DNA from 2 places in the Hoeflea prorocentri genome. Region 2 is predicted to be linked to the other one. Evidence: predicted binding sites of a transcription regulator. Region 2 holds the regulator's gene; the other holds the start of a gene.
What was found. The regulator PhoB, encoded in region 2, activates phosphate uptake and scavenging genes when phosphate is short. The targets are predictions, from matches to a motif close to TGTCATNNANCTGTCAT.
Positions count from the first base shown of each region.

Region 1: phnC (phosphonate ABC transporter ATP-binding protein) is a predicted target of PhoB. The motif match lies at 8,011-8,027, and genes of this name have one in related genera.

Region 1 is NZ_JAPJZI010000001.1:3,146,210-3,158,386, forward strand. It holds gene OQ273_RS14705 (DMT family transporter) at 1-867, opposite strand, end outside; gene phnN (phosphonate metabolism protein/1,5-bisphosphokinase (PRPP-forming) PhnN) at 947-1,543, opposite strand; gene OQ273_RS14715 (alpha-D-ribose 1-methylphosphonate 5-triphosphate diphosphatase) at 1,543-2,682, opposite strand; gene OQ273_RS14720 (DUF1045 domain-containing protein) at 2,703-3,410, opposite strand; gene phnE (phosphonate ABC transporter, permease protein PhnE) at 3,510-5,090, opposite strand; gene phnE (phosphonate ABC transporter, permease protein PhnE) at 5,094-6,062, opposite strand; gene phnD (phosphonate ABC transporter substrate-binding protein) at 6,132-7,040, opposite strand; gene phnC (phosphonate ABC transporter ATP-binding protein) at 7,133-7,954, opposite strand; gene OQ273_RS14745 (DapH/DapD/GlmU-related protein) at 8,161-8,778, opposite strand; gene phnL (phosphonate C-P lyase system protein PhnL) at 8,775-9,482, opposite strand; gene phnK (phosphonate C-P lyase system protein PhnK) at 9,492-10,268, opposite strand; gene OQ273_RS14760 (alpha-D-ribose 1-methylphosphonate 5-phosphate C-P-lyase PhnJ) at 10,261-11,142, opposite strand; gene OQ273_RS14765 (carbon-phosphorus lyase complex subunit) at 11,151-12,177, opposite strand, start outside.
Region 2 is NZ_JAPJZI010000001.1:3,733,841-3,746,017, forward strand. It holds gene OQ273_RS17470 (dihydrolipoyl dehydrogenase family protein) at 1-665, shown strand, start outside; gene OQ273_RS17475 (hypothetical protein) at 763-1,026, shown strand; gene OQ273_RS17480 (LysR family transcriptional regulator) at 1,032-1,619, opposite strand; gene OQ273_RS17485 (RidA family protein) at 1,771-2,154, shown strand; gene OQ273_RS17490 (L-2-amino-thiazoline-4-carboxylic acid hydrolase) at 2,151-2,648, shown strand; gene OQ273_RS17495 (winged helix-turn-helix transcriptional regulator) at 2,632-3,123, opposite strand; gene OQ273_RS17500 (VOC family protein) at 3,210-3,581, shown strand; gene phoB (phosphate regulon transcriptional regulator PhoB) at 3,627-4,310, opposite strand; gene phoU (phosphate signaling complex protein PhoU) at 4,355-5,092, opposite strand; gene pstB (phosphate ABC transporter ATP-binding protein PstB) at 5,115-5,933, opposite strand; gene pstA (phosphate ABC transporter permease PstA) at 6,021-7,334, opposite strand; gene pstC (phosphate ABC transporter permease subunit PstC) at 7,331-8,815, opposite strand; gene OQ273_RS17530 (PstS family phosphate ABC transporter substrate-binding protein) at 8,912-9,946, opposite strand; gene phoR (phosphate regulon sensor histidine kinase PhoR) at 10,127-11,395, opposite strand; gene ppk2 (polyphosphate kinase 2) at 11,588-12,177, shown strand, end outside.

The DNA.
Region 1 (12,177 bases), 590 kb from region 2:
GACACCGCCGGCAACGACAAGCAGGCCCCCTAAAGCCTGCACCGGCCCCAGTGATTGACCGAACGCCAGGAAGCCGAGAACGGCGGCAATCGGAACGGACGCGTAACCGACCGGGACGACCACCACGGCATCGGCATTCTGGAATGCCCTTATCCAGCAAAGCTGACCGAGAAGCGCCAGCGGACCGATGCATATGAGCCACAGAAGGCTCGCGCCGCCGAGCGGCTGCCAGAGCCAGATGGTCGGGGCGGCAAGCATGAAGACGGCAATGATATTGACGTGAAGCATGATGACGATCGGCCGTTCCCGGTCCGTCAGCAGCTTGATGAAAAACAACTCCGCGCCGGAAAGCATGGCGCCGAACAGGGCGATACCAACACCAAGGGTTGCCGATCCATCCCCCGCCGAGCCCGCCTCGCTCCGGGCAATCAGCATCGCGCCCGCGAGACAGATCATGGCCGCGCACCAGTGTTTCGGACCGGCGCGCTCCTTGAGCAGAAAAACAGCCAGGATCATTGCGATGACACCATTTGTCAGCGTGATCGCGGTGGCGTCCTCATAGTCGATGAAAAGCGGCGCGGCGATAATGCAGAGCTCCCCGGTCACGCCGCTGACGGCGCGGGCCACATGCAGGACCGGCATGGTGCTGCGCACTTTCGAGAACCCACCATGGAACATCAAAACCACAAGGCTGATGACCACGGCAGCGCCGGCATAGCGCATAAAGACCACCTGCATGGGATTTGCCTGCGCACTGACGAACTTACCGGAGGCAAAAACCAGCGTGAAGATCAGCGCCGCTCCAAGCGCCCAGCACACGGCAACAACAGTCGACGGATTTGATTTCACGGTTCCTCGCAGAATCATGGCCTTGTCATCCAGAGGGAATGGCAAAATCCTCAAAAGGTCAATCTGGAAGAAAAAAGCCGAGGGAGGCCGAACGATCCTAACCGTGTGACAGGATAGCCTCCACGAGTGCGCGTGAGGCCGTGTCGATGTCGCCGCTGTTATCAATCACCATGGCGCCGGGCCATCTGGCGTTCAGAACCGCGCTTCTTTCAAGCCGGGCGCGGATATCCTCCGGGTTTTCTCTGCCCCGGGCAGCAAGGCGGTTCGCCAGAACCTCCGCCGAGGCCGTGATCTCGATGACGCGAAAATTGGCATAGTGCCGGCTGAGGCCATCCAGCGCCGCACGCGAACCGTTGCATACGGCGCGATGACCGGCTGCGATGCGCTCGTCAATCTCTATTGGCAGGCCATATCTGAGGCCGTGCGCATCCCAATGGAAAGCAAAACCGTCATTGCCTAGCTTTTGTTCAAATGCCTCAGGGGTGCAGGGAATATGGTTCTCGGTCGCGCCATCGGCAGGCCTGGTGATGACGCGGCGGACGAAAAACAGGTCGGAACGGTCAGTGAGTTCACGACGGGCGCGATTCATCAGCGTGTCCTTGCCGGCCCCGCTTGGCCCGACCACGGCAATGAAAGTACCGCGCGTAACGGCATGATCGCCCGGCAGGGTGGATCGTTCAGGGGCTGACGACATTACGCGACCCTTTGCCCCTCCCGCCACACGGTGCGGACAATCGGAATATGATGATCGACACTGACGCGCACCAGATCGCCGCGTTTGCCGATCGCGATCTCGCCTCGGTCGTGAAGACCGCAGGATTCCGCCGGGTTCTTGGACACCATACGGATCGCCTCGGGCAGGTTGATCGCATCCACACGCTCGCCGATGTCGAAGGCCGACTGGATCAGGCTGAATGGAATATAGTCGGAGGACAGGATATCGAGCAGTCCGTGTTCCGCCAGTTCCTGGGCCGCGATGTTGCCGGAGTGCGATCCTCCGCGCACCACGTTGGGGGCACCCATGAGAACCGCCATGCCTGCTTCCTTCGAGGCCTTGGCCGCTTCAAAGGTGGTGGGGAACTCAGCCACCTGGATACCCTGTTCAATCGCCTCATCGACATGTTCAAGCGTTGCATCGTCGTGGCTGGCCAAAACAATCGTGCGTTCCCGGCACGCATCCGATATCGCCTTCCGGTTCCGGTCGGAATTGGCATCTGAATCGGCAATGCGCTTCTTGCAAAACGCCGCGAAGACCTCGTCGGACATTTTCAATTTTCCCTGATAGTAAATGCTGTAGGCTTCAAGATTGCGGAACTGGCGCTGGCCTGGCGAATGGTCCATCAAGGACACGAGCCGGACGCGGTCATCCTCATCGAAGGCTGTGAATCCATTGAGGCAATCGGCTGCCGAGACTTCACAGCGCAGATGCAGAAAGTGATCGGCGCGCAGGCGATCGTTGCGGCAGCCATCGTCTATCGCATCGGCCAAATGGCGCATGTCTTCGGCGGACAGATCGGCGTCTTCGTCCATACCGATGCGCAACGCATCGAACACCGTCGTGATGCCGGAGGAACAGATCTGCGCGTCATGGGCGAGCACCGCCGCAAAGGGGTTCCAGCGCACTTTGGGCCGCGGTGCGTAGTGTCCTTCAAGGTGATCCGTATGCAGTTCCACAAGGCCCGGGATGACAAAGTCGCCTTCCATGTCCTGCGCGGACGGAACGGCCGTGGCCCCGCCGATATCCTCGACGAGGCCGTCGCGGACAAGGACGGTTCCCCGGACAATTTCATCTGCAAGGACAAGACGGGCGTTTTTCAATACCAGATCTGACATGGGCTTCCTGCGGGTTCATGCTATGCGTAGCGCCGCTGCTCATCGGCAAGCAGCGGAAAGAGGGTATGGACCTTGAACGGCGCGCCGGTTTCAGCTTCGGTAAACAGCGCAATGTTGCGAACCTCAACCGGCTCGCTCAGCACCGGGTCGAAGAATGCGTGCAAGGCCTGCTCGATCCGGGGTGCATCGGCTGATCCGACAGGCCCGGTCAGGGTCATATGGAATCGGAACTCCTCAAAGACATAAGGATAGCCCCATCGCTGCAGATTGGCCAGTTGCGGCGGAGTCAGATGTTGAGGCGAGCGGCGTTCGATCTCGGCATCGTCCAGCGGCGCTCGATAGGCCTCAAAGTCACGCACGCATCTGGCTGCAAGGTCTTCGAGCTCGGCGACCGGATTGTCCGGCACGAGCGCAAAGAAGGCGCCGATACGGGTAATGGAGAGCTTTGGTATCTCAAATGATTGAACCGATCCGGAAAACGATGCCAGTTCTGTCACAAGCTCGTTTTCACTCATGCCGGAGGCTAAGCTGAATGGTGCCTTGAGTGTCCCGTGAAAACCGTAGCGACGCGGCGACGCAGTGTGAAAAGCAATTTCCGCATCGTTGAGACCGGAAATGGCCGGGGCTTCAACCGTCTCATCGGTAAAGGCGTCGCGCCCCAGCCAATTGGTCGCAACGCGGGTCAAAGGATCACTCGAGGGCGGCGCGAAATAAATTGCATACCGCATGGCGTTATCTCCCGACTATCGGATTTTCGGAGCGCGGGCGGCGGTGGCCCGCTGAATCAGACATAAAGCAACTGTACGACAATATCATGAGCATGGCACCTAGGCGGCTTTCGGCTCGCGCCCGATCAGGCGGCTGCGAATGGCGTTAGAGATAGAGTCGAAGATGAAGACGGTCGCCAGGACTAGCAGAACCATATAGGCGACATTTTCCCAGTCTGCATTCGTGCGCATCGCTTCCCAGAGTTTCAGACCGATCCCGCCGGCGCCGACGGCACCGATGATGGTGGCCGAGCGGGTGTTCGATTCCCAGAAATAAAGCGACTGGCTGGCAAAGACAGGCAGGACCTGCGGAACCACGCCGTAGCGCTGAACCAGAACCGGCGACGCGCCAACCGACCGGATGCCTTCGCGCTGTTTGTCGTCAACATTCTCCAACGCCTCCGCATAGAGCTTTCCGAGCGTTCCGGTATCTGTGAAGAAGATCGCCGATATGCCGGCAAGCGGCCCCGGCCCGAAGGCGCGGGTAAAGAACAGCGCCCAGATCAGCATATCGACACAGCGCAGGAAGTCGAACAGGCGCTTGATGAACTGGTTGGCGATCCAGCTTCGCGTGATGTTCCGGGCGGCTGCAAATGACAGGGGGAAAGCGAGCAGCGTCGCAAAGAGCGTCCCGACAAATGCCATGACAATCGTCTGGAGCAGCTTGATCCAGACATCGGCATGCTGCCATTCGGCATTGTAAAGAAAGTTGTCCCAAGCAAGGGCAAGATTTGACATCTCCGGCTTGATCCGATCGCCGCTCGAAATTGTTCTCATCACCTCGGCAAACCCCATGCCCCAGAACGGCGAAGCCGTGTCGAACCAGAAATTTTCCCACCCGAGGAAGCGGTGACGAACCTTGACCTCGTCATTTTCGACTTCAAGCGTGCCGGCAAAGCCGAACTTCATCAGGATATCGCCGCCGGCCTGCATTTGCTGCGCCCATTGAGGCAGCGGTCCGTTAGCGGTCACAGAGGTATCGGGAACAACATCTACGACAAAGGTCTCGCCATGGTAATCAACGCTTACCTGGCCCGGCTCGATGTTGATCCTGGCGGGTCCGAGTTCAAGATCAACACGTGTGACAACCGTCTGCGTCACCATCTGCGTCCTGCCGGACGTATTGATCTCTTCGGCCGGTCGGGCGGTCTGCGCCTGCGGAGCCATGAAGCTGTTGCCCAACGAGGTGTCGCCGGTACCGCCCTCCTGTGTACCCGGCGCACCCGGCATCATGAAGGAGTTCACCCTTGAACGTGTGCTGGTCTCCGTACCGATGCCTCCACCGGTATCGACAATGACCTCACGCTCGACATTATCGGTCGTCTTTCGCAACCAGACCGGATCCGGATCGCTGCCAAGCGGCGAAAAACGCGGAAACTCGACCTGCAGATAATCGCCATCATATTCGATATCGGGGCGCACCTCGTAGCTGATCCAGTCGGCAAGATAATTGCCGGCAATATCCCAATTGCCGTTCTTGAAGGCGGTTCCGATACCGAAAAGCGACCATGCAAATATGAGATAGGCGCCGACCACCGTCAGGATAATGGGTGCCCGCCAGCGTTCCAGAACCGGCCTGTGAAACACAGCCTCGTGACGGGAGGCAAGGCTATCGATGGTGTCAGCGGACGGCGTCTTCATCCCTTAGCCTCCCCTTCCGAATTCAAAAGCCTGGTTGCCGACGATGCGCTTGCGCAAACTGGCGGAAAGCTGGTCGACGGCGACGATCGTGACGAAGAGCAGCAGAATGATCGCCAGCGTCTTGGCCTCGTGTCCGCGGCTGATCGACAGGCGCAATGTCTCGCCGATGCCGCCGCCGCCGACCGCGCCGATAATGGTCGAGGCACGCACATTGATCTCGAAACGCAGCAGGCTGTAGGACAGAAAATTCGGCATGACCTGCGGAACGATGCCGAACCAGACACGTTCGACCCAATTGCCGCCGGATGCCCGCAGGCCCTCCTCAGGTCGCATATCGGCATTCTCAACCACTTCGAAGAACATCTTGCCGAGCGCGCCGATCGTGTGGATCGCCACCGCGATGATCGCCGGTATCGGGCCAAGCGACAAAATGGCGAGGAAGAAGCCGGCGATGACAATTTCGGGGAACGCCCGGAGGAGTTCCATGAAGCGGCGGACGAAAAAACGCAGCCAGCGGCGCGTTACAAGGTTCGAGGCGGCAAGGAAGCAAAGTATGAACCCGAAGGCGAAGCCGATCAGTGTCGCCATCAGCGCAATGTTGATGGTCACCACCATCTTGTAGACATATTCCGGAATGTAGAAACTCTCGGTCAAATAATAACGGCCGTCGGGGTAGTCATATTTCAGGCTTCCATCCGCATAGGGCGACGGCAGATCGAACATGGCGCGCCAGACTTCCCATCCGTCGCGAGGCATGAGATCGCCGATAAAATCGAAGAAGTGCGGCAACCGGTCAAAGAACTTGCCGGCATTGGTTTCGTTTGCGAACCACAACGAAGCACCGAGCGCCACCGCGAGACCGATCACGCCCGCCCAGGTATAAAGGCGGCGCTTGAAGAGCATTTCCTGCCAGTGTCGTTCGACAATACGGCCCTCAGCGGAAAGCTGAACGGGAGGAACGGCGGTGCTCATGGTTGGCAAATCCGATATCCGAGTAAAGGGGCGCTACGGTCTGAAGCAACCGTAGCGCCGCTTGCTTATCTAGCTGCCGATCTTCGCCTTACGCGCGGCGATGATGGTTTTGTAGAAGTTCTCGTCGACCTCGGTGAAACCCTTGTAGTCACCGCCCTGAATGGCGCTGAAGCAGGCCGGGTCCTTCTGCGGAAGAGCCATCATGAATTCCTTGAACTTGGCTTTCATGTCCGGGTCCATAGACGAACGAACAACAATTGGACCGTTCGGAATCTGCGGCGACTGCCAGACCTGAACAAGTTCACCCATGTCGAGGATGCCCTTGTCGACCATCTTGCGCAGATTGCCGGACGTATAGCCGTCGTCGAATTTGCCGACGCCCGATGACCAGGTGGTGCCGGCATCGAAATTGCCTTTGACCACTTCAAGAACCAGGTTCTCATGGCCGCCGCCAAAGCCGGTCTCGCCGAAATATTCTTCGATCGTCGTGCCGACATCGCCTGGAAGCGAGACGCTCGGCACCAGATAACCCGAGGTGGAATCCGGATCGGCAAATCCGAGCTTCTTGCCCTTCATGTCGGCAAGCGATTTGATGCCGGAGTCCTTGCGGGCGACCATGACAGCATAGTAGCCGGTGGAGCCGTCCGTCTGGATGGTCGTCAGGATCGGCTCAACAGCCTTGGGATCCGACAGATAGACCTTGGCGTAGCCGGATGCGCCCAGCTCCGCATAGTCGAGCGTGCCGCCGAGCAGGCCTTGAACGACGCCGTCATAGTCGGCAGCGGGAAAGAGCGAGACCTTTTCGACGCCGATCGCAGCCGGAAGCTGATCGACCAGGCACTGGAAGTTGCGAAGACGGTCGGCTTCGTTTTCACCGCCGAGAATACCGATACGGAATACCTTCAGGTCTTCGGCCTGCACCATTCCGGCCGTCATGATTGTGAGTGCAACGGCACCAAGTAGCGTTTTCTTGAACATGGGTTTCTCCTGTCTAGTCCCTGTCAAACTCTGAACAATTGCTGCGATTGGCCCTTCACGCGGGCAAAACGATCACGGTTCCCGCCCGGCTCTCAGGCAGCCGGTTCGAGGGAGCCGATCGATTCCGTGCCGCCAGACGAGCCAAGGCTCGTCGAGGTGATTCCTTCCGACAAATCCTCACCTTCCGCGCCGTAGATCATGCGGACGGCGTCGGCAGTCAGTTGATCGGCGGGTCCGTCAAAGACCACCTTGCCGCCGGCCATGCCGATGACGCGCTCGCAATAGGTCCTGGCCGTATCAAGCGTATGGAGGTTGGTGATGACAGTGATCCCCTCCTCCTGATTGATGCTCTTGAGCGAATCCATGACAATCTGCGCGTTGAGGGGATCGAGCGAGGCGATCGGTTCATCCGCCAGTAGCATCTTCGGGCTCTGCATCAGCGCCCGTGCGATGGCCACGCGCTGCTGCTGACCGCCCGATAGCGTGCCGGCGCGCTGCAGGGCCGTCTGCGCTATGCCAAGCCTTTCGAGAGCCATGATGGCCATCGCCCGCTCGCTGCGCGACCAGGAACCGGCAAGGTTCAGCAGCGTGGAGCGATGATTGAGCCGGCCCAGCATGACATTCGTCAGCACGTTGAGCCGTGGAACAAGGTTGAACTGCTGGAAGATCATCGCGCAGTCGCGCTGCCAGTTTCTAAGCGCCGCGCCCTTCAGGGAGGATACCTGCACCTCATTGAAGCGAACCACACCGTCGCTGGGGTCGATCAGCCTGTTGAGCATGCGAAGGAGCGTGGATTTGCCGGCCCCGGACCGGCCTATGACACCGACCATCTGCCCCTGCGGGATCTGAACCGATACATTTTCGACAGCGGCAAAACTGCCAAACCTGCGTGTCACATTTTCCAGTATTAGCATCGGCGGCTCCATGCGATCCCGAAATCTGAAGTCCGGGCTATCGGTAGGGCCTGCGCATGACCGACAAATTACAAAATCATGTCACTAATGTTACAATCCACATTATGACCTGTTGATTGAGGAAGCGCTACTAACACATTGCAAAAAAATGACTTTCTCGCCGTCATAGCCGGCAAGCTGCTTCGAACTCGATCCGCCAGGACAATTCAACCGGCGTATGTTTCCAAGAACTGTTCAGCGGTCAGCGCGCGGAAATCCGCAAGCGCCCGATGCAGTCTGTCGTGCTCCCAATCCCACCAGGACAGGGCATCCATGCGGGCAGCGGTTTCCTCAGCAAACCGCCTCCTGATCGGCTTGGCCGGAACGCCGGCGACAATCGTATAGGGCTCGACGTCTTTCGTTACGACCGCCCCGGCGCCAACCACCGCGCCATTGCCGACGGAGACGCCGGGCAGGATGATCGCGCCATGGCCGATCCACACATCATGACCGATGGTGATCGCATTGCCCCTGCGCCAGTCGAAGAAGGACTCTTCGTGGCTTTCGCCCTCAAAATAATCACCAGCGCGATAGGTGAAATGATGTTGCGTCGCGCGCCATATCGGATGATTGGTCGCGTTGATACGGACGTGGCTTGCGATGTTGACGAATTTGCCGATCTTCGCCGCCCAGGCTTCGCTATCGCGGATCATATAGGAATAGTCGCCAAAATCGCACTCGACCAGTTGGCAACGCTCATCGATTTCTGTGTAGCGCCCGACCATGCAATCGCGCACCACCGCCGTGTCATGGATCAGCGGCTTTTCGGAAAGCCCCTTGCTCATGCGGCATCCTTTCCGGCTGCAAAATGCGACACGTCCAGAACGCGGTCGGCGACTTTCTCGCGCACGTCCTGATCGTGGAAGATGCCGAGAAGCGCCGTGCCCCTCTCTTTTTTCTCAAGGATCAGTTCGACCACCACGGCCCGGTTGAGCGCATCAAGCGACGCCGTCGGCTCATCCAGCAACAACAGCGGATGATCGGTGATGAAGCCCCGCGCTATGTTGACGCGTTGCTGTTCCCCGCCGGAGAAGGTCGCAGGCGGCAGTGTCCAAAGGCGCTCGGGCAGATTGAGCTTCTCAAGCAGAACCGACGCACGTTCGCGTGCCTCTGCGCCTTCGACGCCACGGGCAAGCAGCGGTTCGGCCACCACATCGATGGCGGAGACGCGCGGCACGGTGCGCAGGAACTGGCTGACATAACCGACGAAATCGCGGCGCATGGAAAGCACAGAGCGCGGATCGGCGCTGGCGATATCGATCGTCACCTCATCATGCGTCATCAGGATCTGTCCCTGATCGACTGCGTAGTTGCCGTAGAGCATCTTGAGGATCGAGCTCTTGCCGATTCCGGATGGACCACCGAGCACGACGCATTCGCCCGCCGCCACGGCGAAACTCACATCTTCGACAACCGGCAGGCAAATGCCGTCGCGAAGATGCATGGTGAAACTCTTGGAGACTTCCGAAACAACAAGTGGCGTTGGCATGGCGCGCTCCTAAACCTGCAGGATCGATGAGACGAGCAATTGCGTATAAGGCTCGCGCGGATCGTCGAGCACGCGGTCCGTCAGCCCGTGTTCGACAACGACCCCTCCCTTCATCACCATCATGCGGTGCGACAGGAGGCGAGCGACGGCCAGATCATGCGTGACGACAATGGCCGAAAGGCCGAGATCGTTGACGAGGCCACGCACCAGATCAAGCAGACGCGCCTGGACGGAAACGTCCAGCCCGCCGGTCGGCTCGTCCATGAAAACGAGGCGCGGGCCGGTAACGAGGTTGCGGGCGATCTGCAGACGCTGACGCATGCCGCCGGAAAAATCTCGCGGCTGATCGTCAATGCGGTCGGTTTCGATCTCCACGCGGCCAAGCCATTCACTCGCCGTGTCGCGGATGTTTCCGTAATGGCGTTCACCGATGGCCATCAGGCGCTCGCCGACATTCGCACCGGCTGAAACGGTCATGCGCAGCCCGTCCGCCGGGTTCTGATGAACGAAGCCCCAGTCGGTGCGCATGAGGAACCGGCGCTCCGCCTCACCCATACGGTAGAGGTCGCGCAACTGGCCGTCACGCATGCGGTATTCGACCGTTCCCGATGTCGGCGGCAATCGCGTGGAGATGGCGTTCAGGAGTGTTGTCTTGCCGGAGCCGGATTCACCAACCACCGCCAGCACTTCACCCGGCCAAAGTTCAAAGGACACGTCCTTGCAGCCGACGCGGCTGCCATAGAACTTGGTCATCGCGCTGACGCGCAACAGGGGCAAGTCACTCATATTCCGACTCCGCCTTGTCCTGCGCCATGGCGCCCTTGTGACCGTCTTCGCGCCGTATCTCGCAATAGTCCGTGTCGGAGCAGACGAACATGCGCCCGCCTTTGTCATCGAGGACAACCTCATCGAGATAGACGCCGGTTGCAGCGCAAAGAGCACAGGGCTCCTCGAACTGCTGCACCTCGAAGGGATGATCCTCAAAGTCGAGGCTGACAACATCGGTATAGGGCGGGATCGCGTAGATGCGTTTTTCGCGTCCGGCGCCGAAGAGCTGAAGCGCCTGCGAACGGTGCATCTTCGGATTGTCGAATTTGGGCGTTGGAGACGGGTCCATCACGTAGCGCCCCTCAACCTTGACCGGATAGGCATAGGTCGTGGCGATATGGCCGTTCTTGGCGATGTCCTCATAGAGTTTGACATGCATGAGCCCGTATTCTTCAAGCGCATGCATCTTGCGCGTTTCCGTCTCGCGTGGCTCGAGGAACCGCAACGGTTCGGGAATAGGCACCTGATAGACAAGGACCTGCCCCTCCTTCAGCGTCTCTTCGGGAATGCGGTGCCGCGTCTGGATAATTGTCGCGTCCGAGGTCTGGGTGGTGACAGCGACATCCGCGACCTTTTGAAAAAAGGCTCGGATCGATACGGCATTGGTGGTGTCGTCGGCGCCCTGGTCGATCACCTTCAACGTATCGTCCGGGCCGAGTATCGACGCCGTGACCTGCACACCACCTGTGCCCCAGCCATAGGGCATCGGCATTTCGCGGCTGGCGAAGGGGACCTGATAACCGGGAATGGCAATCGCCTTCAAAATGGCGCGCCGGATCATGCGTTTCGTCTGCTCGTCGAGATAGGCGAAATTGTAGGTGGCCAACTGCATATGCGTGTTCATTCGGCGGCCTCCAGTTTTTCGTCGGACTTGTCGCGCCCGGCCTCGTATTCGCCGCGCATGCGGCGCACCAGATCAAGTTCGGCCTGGAAATCGACATAGTGGGGCAGCTTCAGATGCTCGACAAAGCCGGTCGCCTGTACATTGTCCGAGTGGGAAATGACAAATTCCTCATCCTGTGCCGGCGCGGTCAAATCCTCGCCAAGCTCTTCGGCCCGCAAGGCCCGGTCGACAAGCGCCATGGCCATGGCCTTGCGCTCGCTCTGACCGAAAACCAGGCCGTAACCACGGGTGAATTGCGGCGGCTGTTTGGCTGAGCCCTGAAACTGGTTGACCATCTGGCATTCGGTCACCCGCACGGTGCCGAGGCTGACGGCAAAGCCCAGTTCCGGAACATCAATCTCGACCTCCACCTCGCCGATGCGGATTTCTCCGGCAAAAGGGTGACTGCGGGCATAACCACGCTGCGTCGAGTATCCGAGCGCCAGTAGAAAGCCCTCGTCACCGCGCGACAGCGCCTGCAGGCGCACATCGCGTGTCATGGGAAACTCCATGGGCTCGCGTGTCAGATCGCCGGTGGCGTGATCGTGCGGAAGATCGCCATCGTCCTCGATCAGCCCTTCGCCGGCGAGGATTTCGGAAACGCGCGGTGTGCGCCCCGTCTGGTTTTCGCGGGTCTCAGGCATGTCGACATCTGTCTCGTGCATCAGGTCGGGATCGAGCAGCCGGTGCGTGTAGTCGAAGGTCGGGCCGAGCAGTTGCCCGCCCGGCAGGTCCTTGTAGGTGGCCGAGATACGCCGCTCGATCAGCATTGTGCCGGTGTCGACAGGCTCGCTATAGCCGAAGCGGGGCAAGGTCGTGCGGTAGGCGCGCAGCAGGAAGATGGCTTCGATCACATCGCCGCGCGCCTGTTTGAAGGCGAGTGCTGCAAGCTCACGGTCGTAGAGCGAGCCTTCGGACATGATCCGGTCGACGGCCAGCCCCAATTGCTCAACGATCTGCGTGATATGCATCGCGGGGACCGCG
Region 2 (12,177 bases):
ACGTCAGGGAAATCAGCACCTCCGGCGGACGGCTGAAAGTTGCCTACTCACATGACGGCGGTGACCATCAGGTCATTGCCGACCGTGTGGTGAATGGCGCTGGGCGCGTTGCTAATGTCGACACGCTCAACCTTGACGCTGCCAATATCAGCCATGACGGCGTCCGCATCGAGGTCGATGAGCATCTGCGTTCGGTTTCAAATCCGTCCGTCTGGGTCGCCGGCGATGCGCTGGTCAACTCGGCGCAGCTCTCGCCGCTGGCGACCTATGAAGGCCGGCTTGTCGCCCACAATATCATTCACGGTCCGGAAAAGACGCCGGACTATGAAGCCACGCCAAGCGCGGTCTACACCGTTCCGGCGTTGAGCACGGTTGGTCTGACGGAGAAACAGGCCACTGAAATGGGGCTGGATGTCGCCGTCACGACCAACGACATGACCGGATGGTTTTCCGGCAAGAGCTATAGCGAGACCGTCGCGTGGTCGAAGGTCCTGGTGGACAGGAAAACCGACCGTGTCGTTAGCGCTCATCTGGTTGGCCATCACGGGGAAGACCTTATTCACCTGTTCTCGCTGGCCATGAAACATGCAATCCCGGCGTCCGATCTGAAGGACACGCCAATGGCCTTCCCGACCTTTGCCTCGGACGTAAAAAACCTGTTCTGACAAATGCCTTGCAATCGACCGGTCAGGAATAGCAATTTTATCCCAAATCGCTATCCTGCCGGCGATTGCAGAGCAGGAACGGCTAAAGGCAGAAGACATGTCCCGGACGGAACTCCTTACATCGCTCGATTTTCTGAAGCAGGGCGGCTTCAAGCCCGGCCCGCAAATGGATCAGGCGCATCAAATCTGTCAGAGCCATGAAGGCTCGCCTCTTTATGACTGGATCCATGCCCTGGTTCACCGGATCGAGGGCGACGATGCCAATGCCGCCTACTGGTATCGCCGGGCCGGCCAGACACGGCATGCCGGGTCGGTCGAGGAAGAATGGCAGGTAATCCGAACGGCGGTTGAAGCGAGCTAGACGGTCTAGGGCGCCACCTGCCGGGTCAGGTCGTCAATAATCGCCTGTGACTGCGCGCAATTGGCAAGGCCCGGCTTGCAGACAAAATGCAGTTCGCCAGGACCGGACGAAGCCGGAATAACAACCAGCGTCAGATCTCCATAGGGGCCGCCGCGCGCTCTGATGAGGCAATCAACCGCGTTCGTGCGCACCAGTTCGATGTCGCTGGTTTCGATACAATCGCGCACATGGCGGCGAAGGTCTTCGCTGTGTTGCGGCCAATTTCCCGGCAGCATCGTTCTGACCTTCGGACATATGCCAACGGAAAACTTCCTGCTGTTGATGCGCGGGGCGATGGCTTCGGTGGCTTCCGTCAAATCATCAAACGCCTTGGAGATCGCAGGCAGATAGGCCTCGCCCTCTTCAGTCAAAAGCAGGCCATGCGGCAAGCGTCGAAACAGCGCCACGCCGAGGGACGCCTCCAGCTTCTTGACCTGCTGGCTTATAGCGCCGGCGGTGACGCCGAGTTCGCTTGCTGCGGTCGTAAAGCTCAAATGTCTGGCGGCCGCTTCGAAGGCGCGCAGCGTGTTGAGTGATGGAAGCCTGTAAGTCATCAAATTTCTCCTCACTTCAAAGTGACACAAAGAACGGCATTTGAAGACTCAGCATTTCTATGCCTCCACCGGAGGTTTTCTGCGTTGAGATTACCGTCCCCACCAGTAGCTTCGTTTGCGCACAATGAATTCCGTCAACGAGGACCCATCCATGAAAATGGAACACATCACATCCGCAAAAGCTCACGATCTGAAAAGCCGATATGCCCAGTGTGTCGCCGTTTCCGGTCATTCACGAACCATCTATGTGAGCGGGCAAATCCCGGTGCGGCCCGACGGAACGGTGCCGGAGACCTTCAAGGAGCAGGCCGAGCAGGCCTGGGCGAATGTCGAGGCACAGCTCAAGGCGGCCGGCCTCGGATTGGAAAACATCGTCCGCCACACGACCTATCTGTCGGACCGCAAATACAGGGCCGAAAACAGCCTCGTGCGCAAAGCGGTGCTCGGCGGGCATGAGCCGGCCTTGACGGTGATCATTGCCGGGATTTTTGACGAAGCCTGGCTGCTGGAAATCGAAGCGGTGGCCGCCGGATGAGTAAGAGTTGCACCAACGCGCTTCATGCCAGCGCGGTGAAAGATCGTGGCAGGATTTACCTCGCCGTATTTCGCGAACTGTCGCACCGTTGCGGCGAGGCAGAGGCCATCAGCGTTTTGCAAAGCGCCAGCCGGGCGCACGGGCTGGAGGTCGGGGCGTCGCTGGCGCATCTCGCGCCTCGGGATTTTAGGGGCATGCTCAACACGTATTTTCTCGGCCCCGACAGCGCGACCTATTCGCCTCAGGTCAATGAAATCAGCGACACATGCCTTGATGTCCAGTTCATGACCTGCCCGCTCAAGGACGGGTGGCTGGAGATGGGGTGCAGCGATGAAGAGGTGTGTACGCTCCTGAAATGCGCGACGGCATTTGACGATGCTGTCTGGGAAGCGGCGGGGTTCGACTATGAGCTTGAATCCTGGGCACCCGGCAAGCCCGGCTGCTGCCGCACGCGATTGAGGGAAAGGCCCGCACAGGTCACAGAAGACCGCTGATCGCGTTGCTGATTGCAATGCCCTCATTCGCGGCCTGATAGATCGGCCGCGGCGGGTGCGATGCGATGTCGATCTCGCGGTGCAGCCAATGCCGCGCCTCCAGTTTTTGAAGCGATTGGGAAAGCGCCCGGTCGGTTATGGGGGACAGGTCGCTCTTGATGTCGACGAAACGGCGGGGCCGACCGCTGACGGCAAGGACGGGAAGCGTCCATGTACGGCGAAGCAGGGACTGTCCGGATTCATCCGGCAAAGCCCCGGCGATCATATCTGCCATCTTCGCAAACCTCATTCCTTCCTCGGTCAACCTGAATTCCGGTCTCAGCGGGTGGCCATGTCCGGGATTGCGCTCCAGAATCCCGAGTTCAACTAGATGCGCCAGGCTGCTTGCAAAGGCTGTGCGGCTTGCACCGGACGCCACAAGAAGCGGCGCCTGACGCCCCGGCACACCGTCATGCATCGCTTTGAGGATGCTCAAAGACCATGACCGGGATGTAATATTGACAAGTCGACCAATGTCCATAAAGTATAGTATATATAATTTTAGTTGAACTGGAAACTGCAATGGCTGTCGTAAAACTGAATAACGAAATCACCTTTGCGCTGTCGGTCCGCGACCGGCATGCGAGCGCGAAATGGTATGAGGACATGCTTGGATTTGAGCTGGTACATCACATCGACGAGGCCGGGTGGAGCGAAGTCAAGACAATGACGGAAGGCGTTACGCTGGGATTGGGCGAGCAGACGGAACCGGTTCCCGGAAATGCCGTTCCGGTCTTCGGCATCGACGACATCACAACAGCGCGCAATGCGCTGGAGGCTGCTGGCGTCAAATTCGACGGACCAACCGATACGGTCGAAGGCATGGTCAGCACCGCGACCTTCTACGACCCAGACGGCAATGCCTTCATGTTGGCACAGGACCTGACGCGGTAGCGGACCGGAATCGGCCGTCGCCAAGAGGTCGGTGACAGGTCCTGCTCACGTTTCCAGTGAATAGCCCGCACCGCGGACCGTGCGAATAACGTCGCGCATATTGGCAAGGTTGAGGGCCTTGCGCAGGCGACCGACATGGACGTCGACGGTGCGTTCATCCACATAGATATCGTGGCCCCAGACGCCGTCGAGAAGCTGCGAGCGGGAGAAGACACGCGTCGGCGAGGTCATGAAGAACTCCAGCAGGCGGAATTCGGTCGGACCGAGCTTGATCTCGCGGCCGCGTCGGTAGACGCGATGGGTCTCGCGGTCGAGTTCGATATCGCCGGCCTTCAAAACCGTCGAGATCGTCTCCGGCTTGACCCGGCGTAAAAGGGCGCGCACGCGGGCCATGAGTTCGGGCGTTGAGAACGGCTTGACGACATAATCGTCCGCGCCGGTGGCAAGGCCCCTCACCCGTTCGCTTTCCTCGCCGCGCGCGGTCAGGAGAATGATCGGCAGGCGCTCGGTTTCCGGCCGGACACGTAAACGACGACACAGTTCGATACCTGAGAGGCCGGGCAGCATCCAGTCAAGGATCAGAAGATCGGGAACCCGCTCCTGCAGTTTGATCTCCGCCTCGTCACCGCGCAGGACGGTATCGACCTCGTAGCCTTCGGCTTCCAGATTGTAACGCAGCAGGACGCTCAGCGCCTCTTCGTCTTCAACGACGGTGATTTGCGGTGCAATGCCCATGTCTTGTCTCCGGCGGCAGGGCCTGATGGCCCGCCAGCCTACTCTTCCTCGGCGCCCACAGACGTGGTTTCATCGTCCTTGGGCCGCTCGTTCGACAGTTGCGAGCCGGTGCTGATGTAGTAGACCGTCTCGGCAATATTGGTGGCGTGGTCGCCGATCCGCTCGATGTTCTTTGCGCAAAACAGGAGATGCGTACAGGCGGTTATGTTGCGCGGATCTTCCATCATATAGGTGAGCAGCTCACGGAAAAGGGACGTATATATTGCGTCGATCTCGTCGTCGCGCTGACGAATGGAACTGGCGAGTTCCGGCGAGCGGGACGAATAGGCGTCGAGCACTTCTTTCAGCTGCGTTAGAGCCAGCTCGGCAAGGTGATCGAGGCCGCGCACCAGCTTCTTCGGCTGCGCCATGCCATGGACGGCGAGCACACGTTTGGCGATGTTCTTTGCCATGTCGCCGACCCGTTCCAGATCGGCGGCAATGCGGATCGACCCTATAATGTCGCGCAGATCCGCCGCCATGGGCTGACGCTTGGCGATGATCAAAACCGCTTTCTCGCCGATCTGTCGCTCGGCATCGTCAAGAACCAGATCGTCGGAAATGACCTTTTGCGAGAGCGCGGCATCGCCATTGACGAGCGCGGCGACGGATTCCTCAAGCATACGCTCGGCAATCCCGCCCATCTCTGCGATGCGGCGCACGAGAAACTGCAGATCCTCGTCATAGGCCGAGACCGTGTGAGCGGCGAGCTGATTACTGGAATTGTTTTCGTTCATGATCGTTCCTGTCCGCTCAAGATCAGCCGAAGCGGCCGGTGATGTAGTCCTGGGTACGCTGATCGTCGGGGTTGGTGAACATCTTGTCCGTGTCGCCGACCTCGACCAGCTTGCCCAGATGGAACATGGCGGTGCGCTGCGAGACGCGCGCGGCCTGCTGCATGGAGTGGGTCACAATGACAATTGTGTAGTTCTGGCGTATCTCGTCGATCAGCTCCTCGACCTTGGCCGTGGCGATCGGATCGAGCGCCGAACAGGGCTCGTCCATCAATATCACTTCCGGGTTGACGGCAATGGCGCGGGCGATGCAGAGACGCTGCTGCTGACCGCCGGAAAGGCCGGTTCCCGGTTCGTTGAGCCTGTCCTTGACCTCGTCGAATAGGCCGGCTCTTTGCAGGCTGGTTTCGACAATCTCGTCAAACCCTGCCTTGCTGTTGGCCATGCCGTGAATACGCGGGCCGTAAGCGATATTCTCATAAATCGATTTCGGAAACGGGTTGGGTTTTTGAAAGACCATGCCGACGCTGGCACGCAGCTCCACCACATCAACGGCCGGATGATAGATATCCGCGCCATCCAATGTGATGCTTCCCTTGACCTCGCAGCCGTCAATCGTGTCGTTCATCCGGTTCAGACAGCGCAGGAAGGTGGACTTGCCGCAGCCAGACGGACCGATGAGGGCCGTGACCTGATTTTTCCTGACATCGAGGTCCACATCAAAGAGCGCCTGGGAACCGCTGTAAAAGACGCTCACCATGCGGCCCTGCATCTTTATGGGCGGCTGCGGTTCGGTTTTTGCACCAACCGCCTCTTCTACTGCTGCTTCCGACATCATATTCATCCTTCAAAACCCCACTGTATCGGCTTTTTGCCCGTCAGGGGCGGCACATGCAACTGCGCCACGCCAACAAATCGTCAGATGACACTCCTACCAGCGGCGCTCGAACCGCCTGCGCAGTATAATGGCCGTGATGTTCATCACGGCGAGGAACAGGAGCAGAATGATGATCGCTCCCGATGTCCTTTCGACAAAGGCCCGCTCGGCCTCATTGGCCCACATGAAGATCTGAACCGGCAATGCCGTGGCCGGATCCATGGGACTGGCTGGATAGCCGACAACAAAGGCAACCATGCCGATAAGCAGCAACGGCGCCGTTTCGCCAAGCGCCTGCGCAAGGCCGATAATCGTACCGGTCAGGATGCCCGGCGCGGCAAGTGGCAGGACATGATGGAAGACTGTCTGCGTCTTGGAGGCGCCGACACCCAGCGCTGCGGAGCGAATGGACGGCGGGACCGCCTTGAGTGCCGCCCGTGTCGCAATGATGATGGTCGGCAGCGTCATCAGCGTCAGGACCAGTCCACCGACCAGCGAAGCGGAGCGCGGCAGGCCGGCAAAATTGATGAACACGGCAAGGCCGAGCAGGCCGAAGACGATTGACGGCACGGCCGCCAGATTGTTGATGTTTACCTCGATGAGGTCCGACCAGCGGTTCTTGGGCGCAAATTCTTCAAGATAGATTGATGCGGCAACCCCGATCGGCAAAGCCAGCACCAACACAATCAGCATCATATAAAGCGATCCGATGATCGCAACGCCGACACCTGCCGTCTCCGGACGGCTTGATGCGCCATTGACGAAGAGGCCAGTATTGAAGCGCTCTTTCATGGCGCCGTCTTGGACCAGCGTGTTCATCCAGCCGACCTGCCGGTCGTTCACCTTGCGGCGTTTTTCATCGACGCTGAGGTCAATCTGTCCCTTGAGAGCGGAATCGACATCGCCGGAAGCCAGCACCCAGACGGGAACCGTTCTGCCGATAATCGTCGGATCCGCCAGAACCATGTCGCGCAACTGGCTGCGTACACCGGCAGACACCATCTTGCCGGCGTCGCGTACAGCCGACTTGTCATCGGGATCAACACCCAACTCCTTGACGATGGCATCACGTGCCAAACGCGGATAATTTGCCGTCAGCAGCTTGTTCATGTCCCTTTCGCCGTCGGGTTCAATAACACTCTCGCTGAAGGTGATGGGCAGGTTGATCGATGTCTGCACGAAGGCCGTGTAGCCCTTAGAGAAAACCGACCAGAGCAGGATCACCAGGAACGAAAGCCCGAGGCAGATTGCGATGAGCCCATAGGCGCGGAAGCGTCTTTCGGCTGCGTAGCGCCGTTTGATGCCGATGTCGCGCTTGAAGGGAGATGCGCCCGACGCCGGTGCGGCAGCTGAGGTTGCATCCGTCATTCGTACTGCTCCCTGTATTTGCGCACGATGTAAAGCGCGTAGAAATTCAATCCGAGGGTGATGACAAACAGTGTGATACCCAGGGCAAATGCGACAAGCGTCTGCGGCGATGTGAACTCCAGATCGCCGGTCAGCTGGTTGACGATCTTGACCGTTACCGTGGTCATGGGTTCGAACGGATTGATCGACAGGCGCGCCGCAACGCCGGCGGCCAGAACCACGATCATGGTTTCCCCGATTGCACGGGAGGCGGTCAAAAGCAGAGCGCCGACAATGCCGGGGATTGCCGCCGGGAAGATGACGCGCTTGACCGTTTCGGAGCGGGTTGCGCCCAGACCCAGCGATCCGTCGCGCAGGGAACGCGGCACCGCGGTGATGATGTCATCTGACAGCGACGAGACAAACGGGATCAGCATGATACCCATCACCACGCCGGCCGTCAGGACGCTCTGTGCCTGAATGAACGAAACGATGTTGCCGGTTGCGATCCCGTTGATCTGCGCACTGATATCGCGCAGGAACGGACCGACAGTCACCAGGGCAAAGAAACCGTAGACAATGGTCGGGATACCGGCGAGCACTTCCAGCAAGGGCTTGACAGTCGCGCGCATCCTGTTGCTGGCATATTCGGACATATAGACCGCTGCAAAAAGGCCGATCGGGACAGCGACGGCCATTGCGACCAAGGCGATATAGAGCGTGCCGGCAAGCAGCGGAATGAGACCGAACTGACCAGCGGAATCCTCAGCGCCGGCAGCAGCGAAACGTGGATCCCAGACCGTGCCGAAAAAGAATTCAAGGGGCGGAACGCTGCTGAAGAAGCGCCCGGTTTCGGAAACCATCGACCATACGATCCCGACGGTCGTCAATATAGCGATGCTGGAGGCGACGATCAGGGCGCCGAGCACCACACGCTCAACGCGGTTGCGGGCCCGCATCTTCGGACCGATCAGCATCCAGGCATAGATGAAGCCGGCTATGGCAAGAAGCAGGACGATAACAGTGCGGTAGAGCTGGCTGGACGCCGTCATGCCGTTCAGCTTTTCGGCCGCGGCAGGCATGTAATCGTCCACTTCGCCGGCAACAGCCACACCTCTTTCGGCAAGAAGCTCGCGCAAAGTCGCCGCACCATCCTCGAACCTCTTCATGTCATCGGCATCGAGCCGTTTCATGCCGGTCGCGATGGAATTAAGCTTGCTGATCTGCAGCGACTGATCGGCGGAGGACATTTCCTGCACCGATGCCGGAAGCGACGAAAGGACCTGATTGTCGACAATGATCGGGCTGACGACTAGCCACGCCACCAGAACGGCGATGGAGGGCAAGGTCACCCAGATAAGAACGAAGGAACCGTAGTAAGTCGGGCGGGAATGCAATTCCGCAAGATTGCCACTCGCAACACTCGAGGCGCGCAACCGGCCGACGAAATAGCCGACAACGGCGAGGCCTACGATGATCAATACTGTGGTGGCTACGCTCATATGTCCCGCTCCCGGCCATCGGCCGATCGAATAAGCATCCTGTTGACGGGCGCGGCGCTTTGGCCGCGCCCGTCGGATTGTCGTTTACGCGTAACCTTAGAGAAGGTTTCCGTCAGCAAAATTCTTGCGAACGGCTTCACGCTCTTCTTCAGGAGCAGCAACCAGACCGTATTCGGCAAGCGGGCTGTCCGGTCCGACCATCTGGTCGGAGGTGAAGAACTCAACATATTCCTTCAGACCCGGGATCACGCCCAGATGCGCTTTCTTCACATAGAAGAAAAGCGGACGCGATACGGGATATTCACCGGCGGCGATCGACTCGGTGGTCGGCGTGATGCCGTCCATCGTTGCGACCTTCAGCTTGTCGGCATTGTTTTCGTAGAAAGCCAGGCCGAAGACGCCAACGCCTGTTTTGTTGGAGTCGATACGCGCCAGCGTCTCGGTGTAGTCGCCGTCGATGTCGACTGCGCCGCCGTCCTTGCGAACGGCAATGCAGGACTTCCCGGCGGCTTTCTTGTCCATGCCGCTATCGATACGGGCCTGCAGGTCACCGGTCGCTTCGCAGCCGATTTCCAGAACCTTGTCTTCAAACACTTCACGGGTGCCGTGCTTTTCGCCCGGAATATAGGCAGCAATGTCCCAATCCGGGAATTTCGGATCGACGTCCGACCATTTCTTGTTCGGGTTGTCGACGAGCTTGCCGTCTACGACGATCTGGGCGGCAAGGCCCTTGTAGACATCGGCCGGAACGAGAACAAAATCAGGGCCGTTGATATCGGTAGCAAATACAATGCCGTCATAACCGATGCGGATTTCCTGGATTTCCGTCACGCCGGCTTCGGCGCATGCGGCGACTTCACTGTCGCGAATCTGACGCGACGAGTTGGCAATGTCGATCGTGCCCGGACCAACGCCGCGGCAGAATTCCTTGAGGCCGCCCGAGGATCCCCCGGATTCGACAACCGGCGTCTTGAAGTTCGGATAGGTCTCGCCAAAAGACTCGGCAACGATCTTTGCGTAAGGCAACACCGTCGAAGAACCTGCGATCTGAACCTGGTCACGCGCGACTGCGGTGCCGGCGAAAGCTGCCGAGGCCACCAGTGCAGCAGCGGTCAGTTTAAGCGTTTTCATAGGATTTTCCCCAATCGAGAGGCCTACTTGATGCTCCTTGCGGCAAGCAGGCTACAATTTCTACTAACAGGGTGACTCTTAGCAACCTGTCCAACGCGGTTTTATGACAGGCGAGTTACAAGTTTATGACAGTTTAACTATATGTTTTTATTATTTTTATTTTGAATCCACAGTGGTTTTCTAACGCTGGGGTGCGCCAAACTTTACACGGAAGTCCGACCCTTTGCCGACTGTCGAATGAACAATGAGCCTTGCCCTGTGGCGGGTCAGAATATGTTTGACGATCGCCAATCCAAGCCCGGTTCCCTTCTTTGAGCGGCTGGCTTCGACATTGACACGGTAGAACCGTTCGGTCAGGCGCGGCACGTGTTCGCGCGGGATTCCGGGGCCGTTGTCACTGACACTGACCTCCACGCCATCGCCGTCATTTTCGCCTGACGGCATCACACTGACGCGGACCTGTCCGCCGCTCTGGCCGTATTTACATGCGTTCTCGATCAGGTTCTCGAAAACCTGGACGAGTTCGTCACGATCGCCGGTCACGACGACCGGCTGGTCCGGAGCGCTGATTTGAATACCGACACCCAGTTCCTCCGCCAGCGGTTTGAGTGAATCCGAGATGTGATTGATCAGCGGCACGAGGTCGACATTGTCGGTCGGCATCACATGGGCCTTCAGTTCAAGGCGCGACAGCGACAGAAGGTCGTCGACAAGCCGTGTCATACGGCTTGCCTGCTCGTGCATGATGCCGAGAAAACGGTCCCGGGCCTCAGCGTCCTCACGTGCGGGCCCCCGCATTGTTTCGATAAAGCCGAAAAGCGAGGCAAGCGGCGTGCGCAATTCATGGCTGGCATTGGCGATAAAGTCCGACCGCATGCGATCCATGCGGCGCGACTCGCTCTGGTCGCGGAAGGTCAGCATATAAAGCTCGCTGCCGCCTTTCATCCCGGCAATGCCGGTCATGGGCGCCACCCGCACAAGAAACCAGCGTTCAGACGGAACCTTCTCGATGTGCTCTATCGAATCGGCATGGCCCGTTTCCATCACAGTCCTGACCATGTCGAGAATGGCTGGCGAACGCAGCATGGACGACAGATGCGCGCCCTCTTTCATGGCGCCAAACTGCTTGACGGCCGCGCTGTTGAGGAATTTGATCACGCCGCCGGGCGCCAGGATTATCGCCGGATCATCCATTGCCTCACAGGTATTAAAAACGATCGCCTCAAGCGGCTCGCGCCTTTCCTTGCGCAGCATCCTTTCCTGGCGGCGGGCAACACGCGACTGCACCGGCAGGCCCGCTGCCGCAAAGACCAGCGCAAGCCCAAGAAGTGCGTGCCACAGCGGAACCTCGCGCGACAGCGACGCCAAAAGCGACAACACGGCCGCAACGACGAGGATATAACGCGCATCGTAGAGACGCTGAACAACTCTGTGCGTAAGTTCCTGCATGCCTTCCAATATGCCTTGTAACCGGAATTCCGCTTGCGCCTACCGTGCTTTTCACCAGACCGTTAAGCCCGGCCCTTCTTCCGGTTAAGACGGCCGGATGACGGATTGATGAACGCACATGGTGGAAAATCAGGTTCCGACCCAGCCCCTAATGCGGGTATAACAGGCTAACGGCAAACGGGAAATGACATGATGAGCAAGAAACAAGCGGACCGCTCGGTCGATCTGGAGATCAACGGGCATAAGCGGCATTTCGATATCGACGATCCCGATCTGCCGGGCTGGGTGACAAAAAACGCGTTCACCTCGGAGAACTATCCCTATGAGGAAAAGCTGGACCGGGACGACTACAACGAACAAATCAGAGCCCTGCAGATCGAGCTGGTGAAGGTCCAAGCCTGGCAGCAGAAAACGGGAGAGCGCGTCATCATCGTTTTCGAGGGTCGGGACGCCGCCGGCAAAGGCGGATCAATTGCGGCAACGCGGGCCTACATGAACCCTCGCATGGTTCGGATCGTTGCCCTTCCGAAACCGACCGAGCGCGAGCGCGGCCAGTGGTACTATCAGCGTTACGTCGATCATTTCCCGACGTCAGGCGAAATGGTGCTGTTCGACCGGTCCTGGTATAATCGCGCCGGCGTCGAACCGGTGATGGGTTTTTGCACGCCTGAGCAACACGAACGCTTTTTGGGCGAGACGCCCGACTTTGAGCACATGCCCGTGCGCGAAGGCATTCACCTGTTCAAATTCTGGCTCAATATCGGCCAGGAAATGCAGCTCAA